DNA from 3 places in the Streptomyces sp. NPDC001728 genome. Region 3 is predicted to be linked to each of the others. Evidence: riboswitches for the same ligand, from Rfam matches in the RefSeq annotation. Region 3 holds a riboswitch; each other region holds the start of a gene.
What was found. A riboswitch is a leader RNA that binds a small molecule or an ion and turns the genes downstream of it on or off. The one in region 3 is predicted to bind cyclic di-AMP.

Region 1 (5,767 bases), on a different contig from region 3:
GTGTCCGGTGACGACGGCGACCGCACCCGCGAAGTCCAGGGGCGGCGTCTGGAAGCAGAGCCGTACCTTCGAGCCGGCCGTCCGGCTCCTCTTCCTCAACCAGCTCACCATCAACCTCGGCTTCTACATGCTGATGCCGTATCTGGCCGCGCACCTCGCGGACGGGCTCGGCATGGCGGCCTGGGCGGTCGGGCTCGTGCTCGGCGCCCGCAACCTCTCCCAGCAGGGCATGTTCCTCGTCGGCGGGGCGCTCGCCGACCGGCTCGGCTTCAAGCCGCTCATCGTGGCGGGCTGCGCGCTGCGGACGGTCGGCTTCGGGGCGCTCGCCTTCGCGCAGTCGCTGCCGATGCTGATCGCCGCCTCGCTGGCGACCGGTCTCGCCGGGGCGCTGTTCAACCCCGCCGTACGGGCCTGCCTCGCGGCGGAGGCGGGGGAGGAGCGCCGGGTGGAGGCCTTCGCGCTGTTCAACGTCTACTACCAGGCGGGCATCCTCCTCGGGCCGCTCGTCGGGGTGGCCCTGACAGGGGTGTCGTTCCGGCTGACGTGCGTGGTGGCGGCGGTCCTCTTCGCCGGGCTGACCCTCGTACAACTCCGGTACATGCCCGTGAGGGCGGGGAAGGCGGCGCGGGCCGGGGAGGTGCGGGGGCAGTTCCGCACGGTCCTCGCCCACCGCACCTTCTGGCTGTTCTCGCTCGCGATGACCGGCTCGTACGTGCTGTCCTTCCAGGTCTATCTGGCGCTGCCGCTCGCGGCCGGCGGGACGGGCCCCACGACCGCGCTCTTCGTCGTCTCGGCGCTGGTCGCGCTCGCCGGGCAGCTGCGGATCACCGCCTGGTGCAAGCGGCGGCTGAGCCGGGAGCGGTGTCTGGTCCTCGGGCTCGCCCTGATGGGCGGCGCGTTCCTGCTCCCGGCCGCGCTCGGCCGGGGGCTGGTGGGGCTGCTGCTGTGCGCGGCGGTCCTGGCGGTGGCGAACGCGGTGCTCTACCCCTACGAGATGGACACCGTCGTCGCCCTGTCCCGGGGGCGCTGGGTGGCCACCCACTACGGGCTCTACAACACGGTGTGCGGGATCGGGATCACCCTCGGGAACCTGGGCACGGGCGCGCTGCTCGACGTGACCGGGTGGTCGGCGCTGCCGTGGCTCGCGCTGTGCGCGGTGGGACTGGGGTGCGCGGCGGCGATGGCGCTGCTCGCCCGGGGCGGGCGCCTGGCGGAGGAAGCCGCTCCGGCGGACTGAGCGCGCCTGGCGGAGGAACCCGCCCCGGCGGACTGGACGGCGGGATCGAGGGGCTGAGCGTCCGCCCCGCCCGTCCACCCGCCGGTCGCCCCCGCCGTACGCCAGTCGGCCCCGTGGAAGTCGCCGCCCTCCGGGGCGGCGGCCACCCTGGGAGGGCGCGGTGCGGACCGCGGCCGGGTACGGACCGGGCAGGAGACCACAGGTGCGGCACCCCCTAGGAGCGGCGGGCGGCAGGCGGCGGGGCGGCGAGGGCCGTCCCGAGTACGGCGGTGCCCGGCGGTTCATCCGCGCGCTGCCCCCGCTGCTCATCGTGGGCGGTGTCGTGTTCGACGTGGCGACGCCGGATCCGTACACCGCCTCGCCGATGCTCGCCGCCGCCCCGCTGATCGCCGCGCCCTTCTTCTCGATGCTCACGACGCTGCTCACCGGGATCGCCGCCGTCCTCGCCTCCGTCGGGCTGCACCTCTCCAACGGCACCGCGGACGATGTGCCGGCCCTCACCGAGACCCTGACCGTCGTCACCGTCTCCGCGCTCGCCCTCCTCATCAACCGGGTCGTGCGCCGCAGCGGCGAACGGCTCGCCTCGGCGCGGGTCATCGCCGAGACCGCGCAGAAGGCGGTGCTGCCGACGCCCGCCGAGCGGATCGGCGGACTGCAGTGCGCGGCGCGTTACGAGGCGGCGCACGCGGACGCGTTCATCGGCGGCGACCTGTTCGCCGTCCAGGACACCCCCTACGGGGTGCGGCTCGTCCTCGGGGACGTCCGGGGCAAGGGCATGGACGCGGTCGAGGCCGTCGCCGTCGTCATCGGGGCCTTCCGGGAGGCGGCCGAGCAGGAACGGAACCTGGAGGGTGTGGCGCAGCGCCTCGAGAGGGCGCTGACCCGGGAGGGCACCCGCAGGGAAGGGCTCGACGCCTTCGAGGGGTTCACCACCGCCGTCCTCGCCGAGATCCCGCCCGGTGACGGCAGCGGCACCTTCGACGGTTTCGTACGGGTGGTCAACCGCGGCCATCCGCCCCCGCTGCTGCTGTACGGGGACGGGCGGCTCGACGTGCTGGAGCCGGGCGAGCCCGCGCTGCCGCTGGGCATGGGCGATCTCGCGGGGTGGCCGGACCGGGCCGAGGCGCGGCCGTTCCCGCCGGGCGCGACGCTGCTCTTCTACACCGACGGCCTCTCCGAGGCGCGGGACGCGGCGGGCGTCTTCTACGACCCGGTGTCACGGCTCGCCGGCCGGATCTTCCCGGGTCCCGAGGAACTGCTCGACGCGCTCGCGGACGACGTACGACTGCACACGGGCGGCGGGTCGACGGACGACATGGCGCTGCTCGCGGTGAGCCGTCCGTCGGAGGGGCAGCAGGGGCGGCGGCGGACGATGCCGGTGGTGCCGCCGGGCAGGCCCGGTCACCGCTCGTAGTCACGGGGTGTCGCTGCGATAACAATTGACATAACGTCAGATCGCGCGGCTTCCGCGGCCCCTTTCTGAACCGGGGTCAACTCGGGCCATTCTCTACCATTTCAATGAATGATCAAGAGGAACGGCTTGGAATCGGGAGCCCCTGTCTATTAACGTTCGATAACGCAGCGCGGTCGTTTCAGCCGTCGCAAGAGGCGGCACCGTGCGCACGCGCCGAATCCTGAAGAGGAACCGGGGAACCACTACTTGGGGTGAATCGGGCCATTCGCACCTGTGCGAGCGTGCCCGTAGGAGACCTTCCTGCTCCGAACCCGTCAGCTAACCCGGTAGGCGAGAAGGAAGGAAAGGAGCGCGCCTTCGTGGCGTCCAACACTCCCGCACCCGAAGCCCCCTTCGATGCCTTCGGTGGTGGTGCGGGTCCCGCCGCCCCGGACACCGAGTGGAACCCCACCGAGGGATCCCTCCGCGCCGGCGGCCGGCACCGGGTCGTCAAGCAGCGCTCCAACTTCGCCCGTTCCTCCACCGTCCTCGGCGTCGGCGTCATCGCCGCCGTCGGCGCCGGCGGTCTCGCCACCGCGCAGGAGAAGCCCCCGGTCGCGATCTCGCTCCCGGACCTTCCCGACCTCCCGGACCTCGGCCTCCCGGACGCCCACGACCTCCCGGGTGTCGGGGACCTCCTCCCCGACGAGACCCCCGAGACGGTCAGCGCGGCCCGGGCCAACCCGAACCCGCTGACCGCCGCCGCGTACACCACCCTCGACGAGCGGCAGGGCGCCGACACCCAGCAGGGTGCGGGGGCCGAGCAGCTCGACAGGACCGCGGCCGGCACCGGCAACGCGGGTGAGGCCCTGCGCGCCCGCATCCTCCAGCAGGCCGAGCAGCAGCAGGCCTCCGCCGACGCCGCCGACATGGCCGCCGCGGAGAAGGCGGCGGCCGAGAAGGCCGCGGCCGAGGCGGCGGTCAAGGCCGACGCGGCGGAGAAGGCGGCGGCCGAGGCCAAGGCGAAGGCCGAGGCGGAAGCGAAGGCCAAGGCGGAGGCGGCGGCCAGGGCGAAGGCGGAGGCCGAGCGGCTCGCCGCGCTGGCCGCGAGCTACTCGCTGCCCGTCTCCTCCTACACCCTCACCGCCACGTACATGCAGTCCGGCTCGATGTGGTCCTCCGGCCACCACACCGGCCTCGACTTCGCCGCTCCCACTGGCACCCCGCTCAAGGCGGTGCACGGCGCGACCGTGAAGTCCGCCGGCTGGTCCGGCTCGTACGGCTACCGGATCGTCCTGGAGCTGTCGGACGGCACCGAGGTCTGGTACTGCCACCTCTCGTCCATGACGGTCGGCGCGGGCCAGACCGTGGGCACCGGCGAGACCATCGGCCGCGTCGGCGCCACCGGCAACGTCACCGGCGCCCACCTCCACATGGAGGTGCACACGCCCGGCGGCGACGGCATCGACCCGGCGGACTGGCTCCGCTCCAAGGGCCTCACCCTCTGAGGCCGGGGACCTCGTAGGGGCCCGGGCGCATCCCCTACGGAAGGCGCCCCGGAGCCCCTACGGAATACGCCCGGCGGCGCGGAAGGTTGACCGATCATGACCGCTCTCCGCCCGCTGGGCAGCTCCGACCTGCACGTCTTCCCCCTCGCCCTGGGCGGCAACGTCTTCGGCTGGACCGCCGACGAGGCGCAGTCCTTCGCCGTCCTCGACGCCTACGCCGCCGCGGGCGGCAACTTCGTCGACTCGGCCGACGTCTACTCCGCCTGGGCCGAGGGCAACGAGGGCGGCGAGTCCGAGACCGTCATCGGCCGCTGGCTCGCCTCCCGCGGCAACCGCGAGGACATCGTCGTCGCCACCAAGGTCGGCGCCCACCCCCACTTCAAGGGGCTCTCCGCCACCACCATCAAGGCCGGCGCGGAGGAGTCGCTGCGCCGCCTCGGCACCGACCACATCGACCTCTACTACACGCACTTCGACGACGAGTCGGTGCCCGTGGAGGAGATCGTCACCGCGCTCGACCAGCTGGTGAAGGACGGCAAGGTGCGCGCCGTCGCCGCGTCCAACATCTCCCCGGAGCGGCTGCGCGCCTCCCTCGACTTCGCCGAGTCCGAGGGCCTGGCCCGTTACGTGGCCCTCCAGCCGCACTACAACCTGGTCTCCCGCGACACCTACGAGGGCCCGCTCCTGGAGACCGTCGAGCGGGCCGGGCTCTCCGCCGTCCCGTACTACGGTCTCGCGGCCGGATTCCTCACCGGCAAGTACCGTCCCGGCACCACCGTCGACAGCGTCCGCGCCGCCGGGGCCGGCGGGCACCTGGACACCGAGCGGGGCCGGGCCGTGCTCTCCGCGCTCGACACGGTCGCCGAGGCGCACGGCGCGGAACTCGCCACCGTCGCCCTCGCCTGGCTCGCCGCCCGCCCGACGGTCGCCGCGCCGATCGCCTCGGCGCGTACGGTCGAGCAGGTCCCGGCGCTCGTCGCCGCCGCCGGCCTCACCCTCACGGAGGCCGAGCTGACCCTCCTGACCGAGGCGTCGGCCTGACGGAGGTCTCAGCCCGGGGGCGCTCGTCCGGCTAGCTGCGGTACGGGTTGTAGCCGCCGTAGTCCAGGTACTGCGGCGGCGCCCACGCCCGGCCCGTCGCCCGCGCCGCGTACGTGAGCGCGGGGGACGCGACCTCCCTGCGCTGCCACAGATGGTGCAGCAGCTCCTGCTCACGGGCCGGGAAGTCGGGGCCCGCCGTGCCGCGCCGGGCCCGGTTCCGCAGGAACGCCAGGGTCGTCGCGAAGGACTCGTACTCGCCGACCGCCCGCGAGGCCGGCGGCCCGTACGTGCGCGCGGCGAAGGCCCGGGCCAGCCGGCGGGCGCGCATCGAGGAGAGCGCGAGCGGCTCGGCGGGGGAGATCCAGCCGGCCGCCGCGTACGCCGGGAGCTCCCCGGATATCGTGCGCAGCTCCCACTGCCGGCTCCACACCGCGAGCCAGGTCAGCAGGCCGAAGGCCGGGACCATGAGCGCCCCGTACACCGCGTAGAAGGCCAGCGGGCCGCCGAACGTGGCCGAGCCGTTCCACGCGGCGTGCAGCCCCATCGCGAGCAGCAGCCCGGCGATGGGCAGCAGCACCTTGCGGAGCC
Region 2 (5,767 bases), on a different contig from region 3:
GCGCTTCTCCGTCACCCCGAGCAGCGCGAGCGCCTCCAGGCCTCGATCGCCGCCGGTGAGACCGGACTCCTGGAGACCGGCATCGAGGAGCTGCTGCGGTACGACGGGCCCGTGGAGATGGCCACCTGGCGGTACGCCACCCAGAACCTGACCGTCGGCGGCCAGGAGATCCCGGCGGGCGACCCCGTGCTCGTGGTGCTCGCCGCCGCCGACCGGGACCCGGAGCGGTTCGAGGGGCCGGACGTCCTCGACCTCGCCCGGCGCGACAACCAGCACCTCGGGTACGGCCACGGCATCCACTACTGCCTGGGTGCGCCGCTCGCCCGCCTCGAAGGGCAGACGGCGCTGGCCACCCTGCTGACTCGCCTTCCGGACCTGCGACTTGCCGCCGATCCGGACGAACTGCGGTGGCGCGGCGGGCTCATCATGCGTGGATTGCGCACGCTTCCGGTGGAGTTCTCCCCATCCGTACGTCTCCCGTGATCCCACGGTGAACTGACGGAGTGTCAAGAATGTGATCTTCGCGTGATCGTGCGGCCATCGACTTGTGATGAGCGTTCGAATGCGGCTACGTTTCGCCGCAGTCTCAGCCGTCACGCGAAAGGCGCTCCTATGCGTTCCGGGAACGGACGACACCGTCGCCCCCGTCAGGCCCCCGCCCTCGTCGTCGCCGCGGGCGTGACCGGATCCGCCATGGCGCTGCCGCTGCTCGCCACCGGATCCGCCTCCGCCGCCGACGCCGCCACCTGGGACCGGGTCGCCGAGTGCGAGTCCGGCGGTCAGTGGAACGCCAACTTCGGCAACGGCATGTACGGCGGCCTCCAGTTCACCCAGGGCAGCTGGGAGCGCCACGGCGGCCTGGCGTACGCGCCCAGCCCCGACCTGGCCAGCCGCGCCCAGCAGATCGCGGTGGCCGAGAAGGCGCTCGCGAAGGGCTCCCTGGAATGGGCCACCTGCGCACCGATCGCCGGCCTGAAGAACGACGGCACGGCCCCCGGCGTGAACCCGGGCCCGGCCGCGCTGCCGAAGGCGCCCGCGGGACCGGTCGCCGAGTCGAACCGGACCTCGGGCCTGCCGTCCTCCGACACCGCCGGTGCGGCGCGGACGGCCGAGCGGGACGCCCGTACGGCCACGCCCGCCGCTCCCGGCACCCCGACCACTCCTGTGACCCCCACCGCGCCGACGACGCCTCCGGCGGCCACGACGCCGGGAACGTCCACCACTCCGGGCACCCCGACCGCTCCCGCTGCGCCCGATACGTCCGCTACGCCGGACTCGTCCGCCATGCCCGGCATGCCGGGTGATGACGTGTCGTCGGCCACTCCCGGGACCGGGAAGCACCGGGGCGGGGCCGCTCCGGAGGGTGGTGCGAAGCCGGGCACTTCGCCCGAATCGGGCCGACACGCCTCGACCGGCGTCGAGCTGGCGGGGGACACCGCGGCGACGCCCGCGCCTGACGCCGCGAAGGATTCGGGCGCAACGGACACTTCCGGCACTTCGGGCGCGTACACCGTGCGGCCGGGTGACAGCCTGTCCGACATCGCACAGCAGAACGAACTCCCCGGAGGCTGGACGGCGCTCTATGACGCCAACCGCCGGACCGTCGGTGTCGATCCGGACCTCATCCTTCCTGGTCAGAGCCTTGACCTGACGAACGGTTCGCTCGCGAAGAAGGAGTGATTCGGGATCAAATGTCCGGATCTGGGTAAGTGAGACATGGGTCTCTTCGCCCCAACTGGCGTGTCCCGTCCGAGAAATCCGCTCCCGTCACCTCTCACCTGCGCAAACACTCCCAACCGGAAGGCAAGCAGGGGCGATATTTCCGCAATGCGCCTCTTTGAACTTCCAGTGGGTCTGTGTCTACGGTCGTCACCGCTCGCCACCGCGGGCCCCGTCGACCGAAACGCCGAATCCTGCCGTCGGCCGATGGGAACAGTCGTCGCGTCAGCGCCGAAGGCAGGAGTGGGGGACCCAAGGTAAGTGCCGGTCCCGGCCGTTGAGAAAGACGGCCGACGACGGGCTTGGGGTGAAGCCGCGTGCAAGGACACGCGGCCGGGCAACTTTCCGGCCCGAACCCGACAGCTCACCTCACAGGCGTCGGTGAGGAGTACTTCCATGCTGTTTTCCGGTAAGGGCAAACACCGTCGTCCCTCCAAGGCCACCCAGGTCGCCACGCTCGTCGGCGTCACCGGTGTCGCCGTCGCCGCCCCGCTGATGACCGCGGGCACCGCCTCGGCCGCCACGGTCTCCGAGTGGGACCGCGTCGCCCAGTGCGAGTCCGGCGGCAACTGGTCCATCAACACGGGCAACGGCTACTACGGCGGCCTCCAGTTCTCGGCCTCCACCTGGGCCGCGTACGGCGGCACCGCCTACGCCTCGACCGCCAACCAGGCGTCGAAGTCCCAGCAGATCGCCATCGGCGAGAAGGTCCTCGCGGGCCAGGGCAAGGGTGCCTGGCCGAGCTGCGGTGTGGGCCTCTCCGGTGCCTCCTACGACGGCGGCGCCGCCGAGAGCACCCCGAAGAGCGCCACCCAGCAGCCGAGCCAGCAGCCGAAGCCGGAGCGGAAGGCCGAGCAGCCGACCACCCGCAGCGAGCAGCGCCAGGCCCCGAAGAAGGCCGCGCAGCAGCAGGCCGCGCCGAAGGCCGCCAAGCAGACCGTCACCACCCCGGCCGGCAAGACGGTCAAGAAGGGTGACGGCGAGTACAAGGTCGTGGCCGGCGACACCCTCAGCAAGATCGCCCAGGCGCACGGCGTCAAGGGCGGCTGGGCCAAGCTCTTCGAGCTGAACAAGGACGTCGTCGAGAACGCCGACCTCATCTACCCGGGCCAGCAGCTCCACCTGAAGTAGGGCCCGGCGGTCCCTGTGAGTCCGGCGGCTCGCACGGACCCCACGACCCGCCCGCGGTGACCACCCCGGCCCGACGCGCCCTCCCCCGTGCGCGTCGGGCCGGGGTTCCCCCGTTCCAGGGGCGCTTTGCGGTTACTGTCCAGTAGATACGGGGTCCTTCGTCCCGGGATGCATGCCCTTGGGTCCTTTTTCGTCCCAGGGGGCGGGCGCCCGGCTGGCCGGAGGCTCCGCGCCGGTTAGGCTCTTGTCGCAAGGCCGGTCGACCCTGCGCCGGCCATGCGTCACATCCAGCGTCACATCCCAAAAAGGAGATGCTCGTGCCGTCCATCGACGTCGTCGTAGCCCGGGAAATCCTGGACTCCCGAGGCAACCCCACGGTCGAGGTCGAGGTCGGCCTCGACGACGGCAGCACCGGCCGTGCTGCCGTTCCGTCCGGCGCCTCCACCGGTGCGTTCGAGGCCATCGAGCTTCGCGACGGTGACCCGAACCGCTACATGGGCAAGGGTGTCGAGAAGGCCGTCCTCGCCGTCATCGAGCAGATCGGCCCGGAGCTCGTCGGCTACGACGCCACCGAGCAGCGCCTGATCGACCAGGCCATGTTCGACCTGGACGCCACGGAGAACAAGGGCTCGCTCGGCGCCAACGCCATCCTCGGCGTCTCCCTCGCCGTCGCGCACGCCGCCTCCGAGGCCTCGGACCTCCCCCTCTTCCGCTACCTCGGCGGCCCGAACGCGCACCTGCTGCCCGTTCCGATGATGAACATCCTGAACGGTGGGTCGCACGCCGACTCCAACGTCGACATCCAGGAGTTCATGATCGCCCCGATCGGCGCGGAGTCCTTCTCCGAGGCCCTCCGCTGGGGCGCCGAGATCTACCACACGCTCAAGGGCGTGCTGAAGCGCAAGGGCCTCTCCACCGGCCTCGGCGACGAGGGCGGCTTCGCCCCGAACCTCGAGTCGAACCGCGCCGCACTCGACCTCATCGTCGAGGCCATCAAGGAGGCCGGCTACACCCCGGGCTCCGACGTCGCGCTCGCGCTCGACGTCGCCGCGTCCGAGTTCTACAAGGACGGCAAGTACGAGTTCGAGGGCAAGTCCCGCTCGGCCGCCGAGATGACCGAGTACTACGAGGAGCTCGTCTCCGCGTACCCGATGGTCTCCATCGAGGACCCGCTGTTCGAGGACGACTGGGCGGGCTGGAAGGTCCTCACCGACAAGCTGGGCGCCAAGGTCCAGATCGTCGGCGACGACCTCTTCGTCACCAACCCGGAGCGTCTGGCCCGCGGCATCGAGGAGGGCACCGCGAACGCCCTCCTGGTCAAGGTCAACCAGATCGGCTCGCTGACCGAGACGCTGGACGCCGTCGAGATGGCCCAGCGCAACGGCTTCAAGTGCATGATGTCCCACCGCTCCGGCGAGACCGAGGACGTCACCATCGCCGACCTCGCCGTCGCGGTGAACTGCGGCCAGATCAAGACCGGCGCCCCGGCCCGCTCGGACCGCGTCGCCAAGTACAACCAGCTGCTGCGCATCGAGGAGATCCTCGACGACGCCGCGGTCTACGCCGGCCGCAGCGCCTTCCCGCGTTTCAAGGGCTGACACCAGGTCTCATCCCTACGTCCCCGCACTCGGTCCCGTACCGTGTGCGGGGACGTCCGCGTGAACAGGGGAGGCGACACGACATGGCCGCGAAGGACCGGGACCGGTTCTCGACCGCGACCCGGATCAGACTGCTCGGCGAGCAGACCGCCGCCCGTGTCTACCGCTCCCAGACCCGCCGTCAGGCCCGCCGCTCCCGGCTCACCGGCCGCGCGGCCTTCCTCGCGCTGGTCGTCTGCTCCCTCGTCGTGGCGCTCGCCTACCCCATGCGGAGCTACGTCTCCCAGCAGGGCGAGATCGCCGACCAGGAGCGCAAGGCCGCCGAGGCCGCCCGGCGGGTCGAGGAACTCAGGGACGAGAAGGCCCGCCTCCAGGACCCGGCCTACGTCCGCCGCCTCGCCCGCGAGCACCTGCACTACCTGATGCCCGGCGAGACCGGCTTCACCGTGAACGACCCCGGCGCGGAGCAACGGCCCCGCACCGACCAGGGCGCGGCGGACCGCCCCTGGTACGACAACCTCTGGGACGGCGTCGACCACGCCGACCGTCCCTGACCCCTCCTCCGCGACACAGCAAGGCAGACATGGACACGCCCCCTCCGCAGACCGAACGCACCGAGCCCACCGAGAAGGACATCGCCGCCTTCGAGCTCCAGCTCGGCCGGCCGCCCCGCGGCCTGCGCGCCATCGCGCACCGCTGCCCGTGCGGCAACCCGGACGTCGTCGAGACCGCGCCCCGGCTCCCCGACGGCACGCCCTTCCCGACCACGTACTACCTGACCTGCCCCCGGGCGGCCTCGGCCATCGGGACGCTGGAGGCCAACGGGGTCATGAAGGAGATGCAGGCCCGGCTCGCCACCGACCCGGAGCTCGCCGCCGCCTACCGGGCCGCGCACGAGGACTACATCGCCCGCCGTGACGCCATCGAGGTGCTTGAGGGCTTCCCGAGCGCCGGCGGCATGCCGGACCGGGTCAAGTGCCTGCACGTCCTCGTCGGCCACTCGCTGGCGGCGGGTCCCGGCGTGAACCCGTTCGGCGACGAGGCCCTCGCGATGCTGCCGGAGTGGTGGGCCAAGGGCGCCTGCGTCACCCCCTGCGCCGACAAGGAAGAAGGGGAGAAGTGACCCGGGTCGCCGGAATCGACTGCGGTACGAACTCCATCCGCCTCCTCGTGGCCGACGTCCACCCGGAGACGGGTGAGCTGATCGAGCTGGACCGGCGGATGACGATCGTCCGGCTCGGGCAGGACGTCGACCGGACCGGCCGGCTGGCCCCCGAGGCCCTGGAGCGGACCTTCGCGGCCTGCCGCGCGTACGCCGA
Region 3 (5,767 bases):
TCCTTCACCAACAAGGGTTGATCTGACGCGGACCATTGTGGACCGTGCCACCGACAACGCCGACCGCGACCCGGAAGAGGGACATCTCGAACGGGCGGGAACTTCGCCAGGTGTCGGCGCGCTTGCATACAGTGGCAGGACTTTTTCACATCGCGATCGAAGGGACGTACATGCCCATGGGTCACACGGCCACGGCCGAGGCCGGCTCCGGCGGCCTGACAGCGACCGAGCACCGGTTGGCGAACGGCCTGCGCGTGGTGCTCTCGGAGGACCACCTGACCCCGGTCGCCGCGGTCTGCCTCTGGTACGACGTCGGCTCGCGCCACGAGGTCGAGGGTCGCACCGGCCTCGCCCACCTCTTCGAGCACCTGATGTTCCAGGGCTCGAAGCAGGTCCACGGGAACGGGCACTTCGAGCTGGTGCAGGGCGCCGGCGGCTCGCTCAACGGCACGACGAGCTTCGAGCGCACCAACTACTTCGAGACCATGCCCACGCACCAGCTGGAGCTCGCGCTCTGGCTGGAGGCCGACCGCATGGGCTCGCTGCTCGCCGCCCTGGACGACGAGTCCATGGAGAACCAGCGGGACGTCGTCAAGAACGAGCGCCGCCAGCGCTACGACAACGTGCCGTACGGCACGGCCTTCGAGAAGCTGACCGCCCTCGCCTACCCGGAGGGCCACCCGTACCACCACACCCCGATCGGCTCCATGGCCGACCTGGACGCGGCGACCCTGGAGGACGCGCGGAACTTCTTCCGCACGTACTACGCCCCGAACAACGCGGTGCTGTCGGTCGTCGGCGACATCGACCCGGAGCAGACCCTCGCCTGGGTCGAGAAGTACTTCGGCTCCATCCCCGGCCACGACGGCAAGCCCGCACCGCGCCCCGGCGACCTCCCCGAGGTCATCGGAGAGCAGCTGCGCGAGGTCGTCGAGGAGGAGGTCCCGGCCCGCGCGCTGATGGCCGCCTACCGGCTGCCGCACGACGGCACGCGCGAGTGCGACGCCGCCGACCTGGCCCTGACGGTCCTCGGCGGAGGCGAGTCCTCCCGTCTGCACAACCGGCTGGTCCGCCGTGACCGCACGGCCGTCGCCGCCGGCTTCGGCCTGCTGCGGCTCGCCGGGGCGCCGTCGCTCGGCTGGCTGGACGTCAAGACGTCCGGCGGCGTCGAGGTCCCGCAGATCGAGGCGGCCGTCGACGAGGAGCTGGCCCGCTTCGCCGCCGAGGGCCCCACGCCCGAGGAGATGGAGCGCGCCCAGGCGCAGTTGGAGCGCGAGTGGCTCGACCGCCTCGGCACCGTCGCGGGTCGCGCCGACGAACTGTGCCGCTTCGCCGTGCTGTTCGGTGACCCGCAGCTCGCCCTGACGGCCGTGGACCGCGTCCTGGACATCACCGCCGAGGAGGTGCAGGCCGCCGCCGCGGCCAAGCTGCGCCCCGACAACCGCGCGGTGCTGGTCTACGAGCCCCTGGCGACCGAACAGAGCGAGAGCGACAGCGACGAGGAAGAGGGGGCGGACCAGTGACCGACACTGCCGCGTCTTTGACGAGCATGGACTTCCACCCGCAGCCGGCGCCCGGTGTCGCTCGCCCCTGGGCCTTCCCGGCCCCGGACCGCGGCGCCCTGGACAACGGTCTGACGCTGCTCACCAGCCACCGTCCCGGCCAGCAGGTCGTGGCCGTGGAGATCTTCCTGCCGGCCCCGCTGGACGCCGAGCCCGCCGGGCTCGACGGCGTCGCGACCATCATGGCCCGCGCGCTCTCCGAGGGCACCGACAAGCACAGTGCCGAGGAGTTCGCGGCCGAGCTGGAGCGCTGCGGCGCCACGCTCGACGCGCACGCGGACCACCCGGGCGTACGGGTCTCCCTGGAGGTCCCGGTCTCCCGGCTGCACAAGGCGCTCGGGCTGCTCTCCGAGGCCCTGATCGCCCCGGCGTTCCTGGACACCGAGGTCGAGCGTCTGGTGCGCAACCGGCTGGACGAGATCCCGCACGAGACCGCCAACCCGGCCCGTCGCGCGGCCAAGCAGCTCTCCAAGGAGCTGTTCCCGGCCGAGTCCCGGATGTCCCGGCCGCGCCAGGGCACGGAGGAGACCGTCGAGGCGATCGACGCCGCCGCCGTCCGCGCCTTCTTCGAGGCGCACGTCCGGCCCGCGACGGCCACCGCCGTGGTCGTCGGCGACCTGACCGGCGTCGACCTGGACAAGGTCCTCGCGGAGACCCTGGGTGCCTGGACCGGCGAGCCGGCCGAGCCGCTCCCGATGCCGCCGATCACCGCGGACGACACCGGACGGGTCGTCATCGTGGACCGTCCGGGCGCCGTCCAGACCCAGTTGCTGATCGGCCGCATCGGCGCCGACCGGCACGCCCGCGTCTGGCCGGCCCAGGTGCTGGGCTCTTACTGCCTCGGTGGCACCCTCACCTCGCGACTCGACCGGGTCCTGCGCGAGGAGAAGGGCTACACCTACGGCGTGCGGGCCTTCGGGCAGGTGCTCCGCTCGGACGCCGAGGGGAACGGCGCCGCGATGCTCGCCATCAGCGGTTCCGTCGACACCCCCAACACGGGCCCGGCTCTCGACGACCTGTGGAGGGTGCTGCGCACCCTGGCAGCCGAGGGGCTCACGGACGCGGAGCGCGAGACGGCCGTGCAGAACCTGGTGGGCGTCGCGCCGCTCAAGTACGAGACGGCCGCCTCGGTCGCCGGGACGCTCGCCGACCAGGTCGAGCAGCACCTCCCGGACGACTACCAGGCGCAGTTGTACGCGCGCCTGGCCGAGACCGGCACGGTCGAGGCGACCGCGGCCGTGGTCAGCGCCTTCCCGGTGGACCGGCTCGTCACCGTCCTGGTGGGCGACGCGGCGCAGATCGCGGAGCCGGTGCGCGCGCTCGGCATCGGTGAAGTGACGGTCGTGACCGGCTGATTCCGGTCGCCGAACCGGCAACGGAGAACCCCGACGGGATAGTTCGTCGGGGTTCTCCGCTTTGTCCGTATTGACGGTAAGTCTCATCGTATGGCCTGTGGCATGTCTTACAAAAAGCGCGTCTGGTTGGTGATCGACAGGCGATCCGCATAGCGTCGGTGCGGCTGTTCGCCAGTTGCACGCGCCGCATCCGCGGCATCGGACAGTCATCGCCGAGTCCCCGTCAGGCGCGAGCCTGGGGAGCCGGGGACCCACGCGTAGTCCCTGGGGTGAATCGGGCGCCTTCGTCTCGTACGGAGGGGCTCGTAGGAGACCTTCCTGCTCCGAACCCGTCAGCTAACCCGGTAGGCGAGAAGGAAGGAAAGGACCAGCCCCTCCATGGCGTTCACCCGTGCCACCGGGAAGCATCGTGCTCCGAGCCGGACGGTGCGCCGCACGGCGGGCATCGCCGGCGTCGCGACGCTCGCCACCACCGGCGTCATCGGAACCCTCGCCTCCCCGGCGCTCGCCGCCGACACGGACAACCGCTCCGTCGAGGACACCGGCCTCACCCGGGTCATCACCGAGGACTCCCTCGCGGACCGGCTCAACGCCCAGGCCGACGCCCAGGACCGGGAGGCCTTCGAGGCCGCCGCCAAGGCGAAGGCCCAGGCCGAGGCGAAGCGCAAGGCCGAGGCCCGCGCCAAGGAGATCCGTCAGGCCAAGGAGCGCGCCGCCCGCGAGGCCGAGCGCCGTCGTCTGGCCTCCTTCCAGCTCCCCGTCGACGGCTCTTACGTGTCCACCGGCTACAAGACCGGCGGCTCGCTCTGGTCCTCCGGCAGCCACTCCGGCATCGACTTCCACGCCGCCTACGGCAGCAACGTCGTCTCCGTCGGCTCCGGCACCGTCGTCGAGGCCGGCTGGGGCGGCGCGTACGGCAACAACATCGTCATCCGGATGCACGACGGCACGTACACCCAGTACGGCCACCTGTCCTCCATCGACGTGTACGTCGGCCAGAGCGTCGAGCCCGGCCAGCACATAGGCGTCTCCGGCTCGACCGGCAACTCGACCGGCCCGCACCTCCACTTCGAGGCGCGCACGAGCCCCGACTACGGCTCGGACATCAACCCGCTGTCCTACCTGCGCGCCCGCGGCGTCAACGTCTGACACCGGCGGCACGCATCACAAAAGCCCCGGCTCGTGCTGAGCCGGGGCTTTTCGTCGGTCGAAAACCCTTCACATTCCGTGCGGCCATCGGAAATACCCACGGGCTGCAATAGAGTCGGAGGCCGGGCGCGGAAAGGCGCCGATCGAATTGTCTCGCGCGACCAAGGCGGAGGTCGGACATGCGCATTCCCGCGCACTCGGTGTGCACGGCGATCCGGGACGACATCGTCTCCGGCGTCTTCGAGCGGGGGAGCCGGCTGACCGAGGACCAGCTCGCCCGTCGGTACGGGGTCTCCCGCGTCCCGGTCCGTGAGGCGCTGCGCACCCTGGAGTCGGAGGGCTTCGTCGTCACCCGCCGCCACGCGGGCGCCCAGGTCGCCGAGCCCACCGAGCAGGAGGCGGCCGATCTGCTCGACATGCGGGCGCTGCTCGAACCGCTGGGGGCGGCGCGGGCGGCCCAGCGGCGTACGGAGGCGCATCTCAAGGTCCTCCGCGGCCTGGTCAGGCTGGGTCAGGAGCGGGCCAGGCGCGGCCAGGGCGAGGATCTGCGCTCACTCGGCGGCTGGTTCCACGAGACGCTCGCGCAGGCCTCCGGGAGCCCCGCCCTGACGGCGCTGCTGACCCAGCTGCGGCACAAGATCGCCTGGATGTACGTGGTCGAGCAGCCCGAACGGCCGGTGGAGGCCTGGGCCGAGCACGGCGCGATCGTGGACGCCGTGGCGCGCGGCGACGCCGAGCGGGCGAGGGCGCTGACGGCGCTGCACGCGGAACGCTCGCAGGCGCTGCACCGGCTCAAGAGGCCGGACCGGGGCCGTGTGAGGGTTTCGCAACATGTCGTCAACACGGCGAGTGCCCGGAATTAACGCGGGCGCCGTATACAAGGAATGGGAATTCGGCGGGGGTGTTTCGGGGTGCCCGTATTATCTCTTGCTGCCGTCCGTCCTTTTGTGCTGCCGGGGAATCGGGCGGCACGAGAGGGCGAAAGAGGGCGCGTGAAAGTCCGGCGGAAAGCGAAGGGCCGTACCTGCCGGGGTTCCGGCGGGCACGGCCCTTCGTCGTACGGGTGGGTCGGGTGGACCCGGATCAGACGGTCTCGGGGAGCTCGTCCAGGCCCTCCGCGACCAGCTTCGCCAGGCGGTCCAGCGCGACCTCGGCGCCGTCGGCCTCCGAAGCGAGGACGATCTCCTCGCCGCCCTGCGCGCCCAGACCGAGCACCGCGAGCATGGAGGCGGCGTTCACGGGCGTGCCGTCGGACTTGGCGATCGTCACCGGAACGCCGGAAGCCGTGGCGGCACGGACGAAGATGGACGCGGGGCGGGCGTGCAGGCCCTCGGCCCAGCCGACGTTGACGCGGCGCTCAGCCATGGTGTTGCCCTTCAAGTCTTAAGCGGTTGTCTAGACCAGTCTCTCACGGGATGCTCCGTGCTCACGCCGACCTCGGACCCGGATCGGACCGCCTTTCGGCCCTTGTGTGCCGCGCCCGGCGTGCTCCTACCTTGCACGGCGCACCCCCGCCGCGCGACCGATGTCGCCGCTGTGTCGCGACCGTGTCGTGACCGGTGCCGGGGCCGGTGCCGCGACCGGTGCGGTGGCCGGTGCCGTGGCCGTGTCGCGGCCTTAGGCTGACCCCATGCAGAGCGCGTCGGAGCAGTCGGAAGCGGCGGACCAGCCGGACCACAGCTACCCCGACCACTGGGAAGC

Region 1: it holds a riboswitch for cyclic di-AMP, as region 3 does, so the genes downstream of both, ABT154_RS02860 (M23 family metallopeptidase) here and ABT154_RS20325 (M23 family metallopeptidase) in region 3, are expected to answer to the same signal.
Region 2: it holds a riboswitch for cyclic di-AMP, as region 3 does, so the genes downstream of both, ABT154_RS30370 (transglycosylase family protein) here and ABT154_RS20325 (M23 family metallopeptidase) in region 3, are expected to answer to the same signal.

Annotation. Positions count from the first base shown of each region.
Region 1 covers NZ_JBEOZK010000001.1:611,422-617,188, forward strand. The annotation lists gene ABT154_RS02845 (PLP-dependent cysteine synthase family protein) at 1-11, shown strand, start outside; gene ABT154_RS02850 (MFS transporter) at 8-1,237, shown strand; gene ABT154_RS02855 (PP2C family protein-serine/threonine phosphatase) at 1,440-2,651, shown strand; cyclic di-AMP (ydaO/yuaA leader) riboswitch at 2,853-2,999, shown strand; gene ABT154_RS02860 (M23 family metallopeptidase) at 3,011-4,138, shown strand; gene ABT154_RS02865 (aldo/keto reductase) at 4,235-5,179, shown strand; gene ABT154_RS02870 (PrsW family intramembrane metalloprotease) at 5,211-5,767, opposite strand, start outside.
Region 2 covers NZ_JBEOZK010000027.1:37,709-43,475, forward strand. The annotation lists gene ABT154_RS30360 (cytochrome P450 family protein) at 1-483, shown strand, start outside; gene ABT154_RS30365 (LysM peptidoglycan-binding domain-containing protein) at 613-1,680, shown strand; cyclic di-AMP (ydaO/yuaA leader) riboswitch at 1,939-2,112, shown strand; gene ABT154_RS30370 (transglycosylase family protein) at 2,116-2,850, shown strand; gene eno (phosphopyruvate hydratase) at 3,162-4,448, shown strand; gene ABT154_RS30380 (FtsB family cell division protein) at 4,532-5,002, shown strand; gene ABT154_RS30385 (DUF501 domain-containing protein) at 5,032-5,571, shown strand; gene ABT154_RS30390 (Ppx/GppA phosphatase family protein) at 5,568-5,767, shown strand, end outside.
Region 3 covers NZ_JBEOZK010000013.1:42,843-48,609, reverse strand. The annotation lists gene ABT154_RS20335 (M16 family metallopeptidase) at 171-1,523, shown strand; gene ABT154_RS20330 (M16 family metallopeptidase) at 1,550-2,917, shown strand; cyclic di-AMP (ydaO/yuaA leader) riboswitch at 3,118-3,283, shown strand; gene ABT154_RS20325 (M23 family metallopeptidase) at 3,296-4,066, shown strand; gene ABT154_RS20320 (GntR family transcriptional regulator) at 4,246-4,929, shown strand; gene ABT154_RS20315 (HPr family phosphocarrier protein) at 5,150-5,431, opposite strand; gene ABT154_RS20310 (bifunctional acetate--CoA ligase family protein/GNAT family N-acetyltransferase) at 5,697-5,767, shown strand, end outside.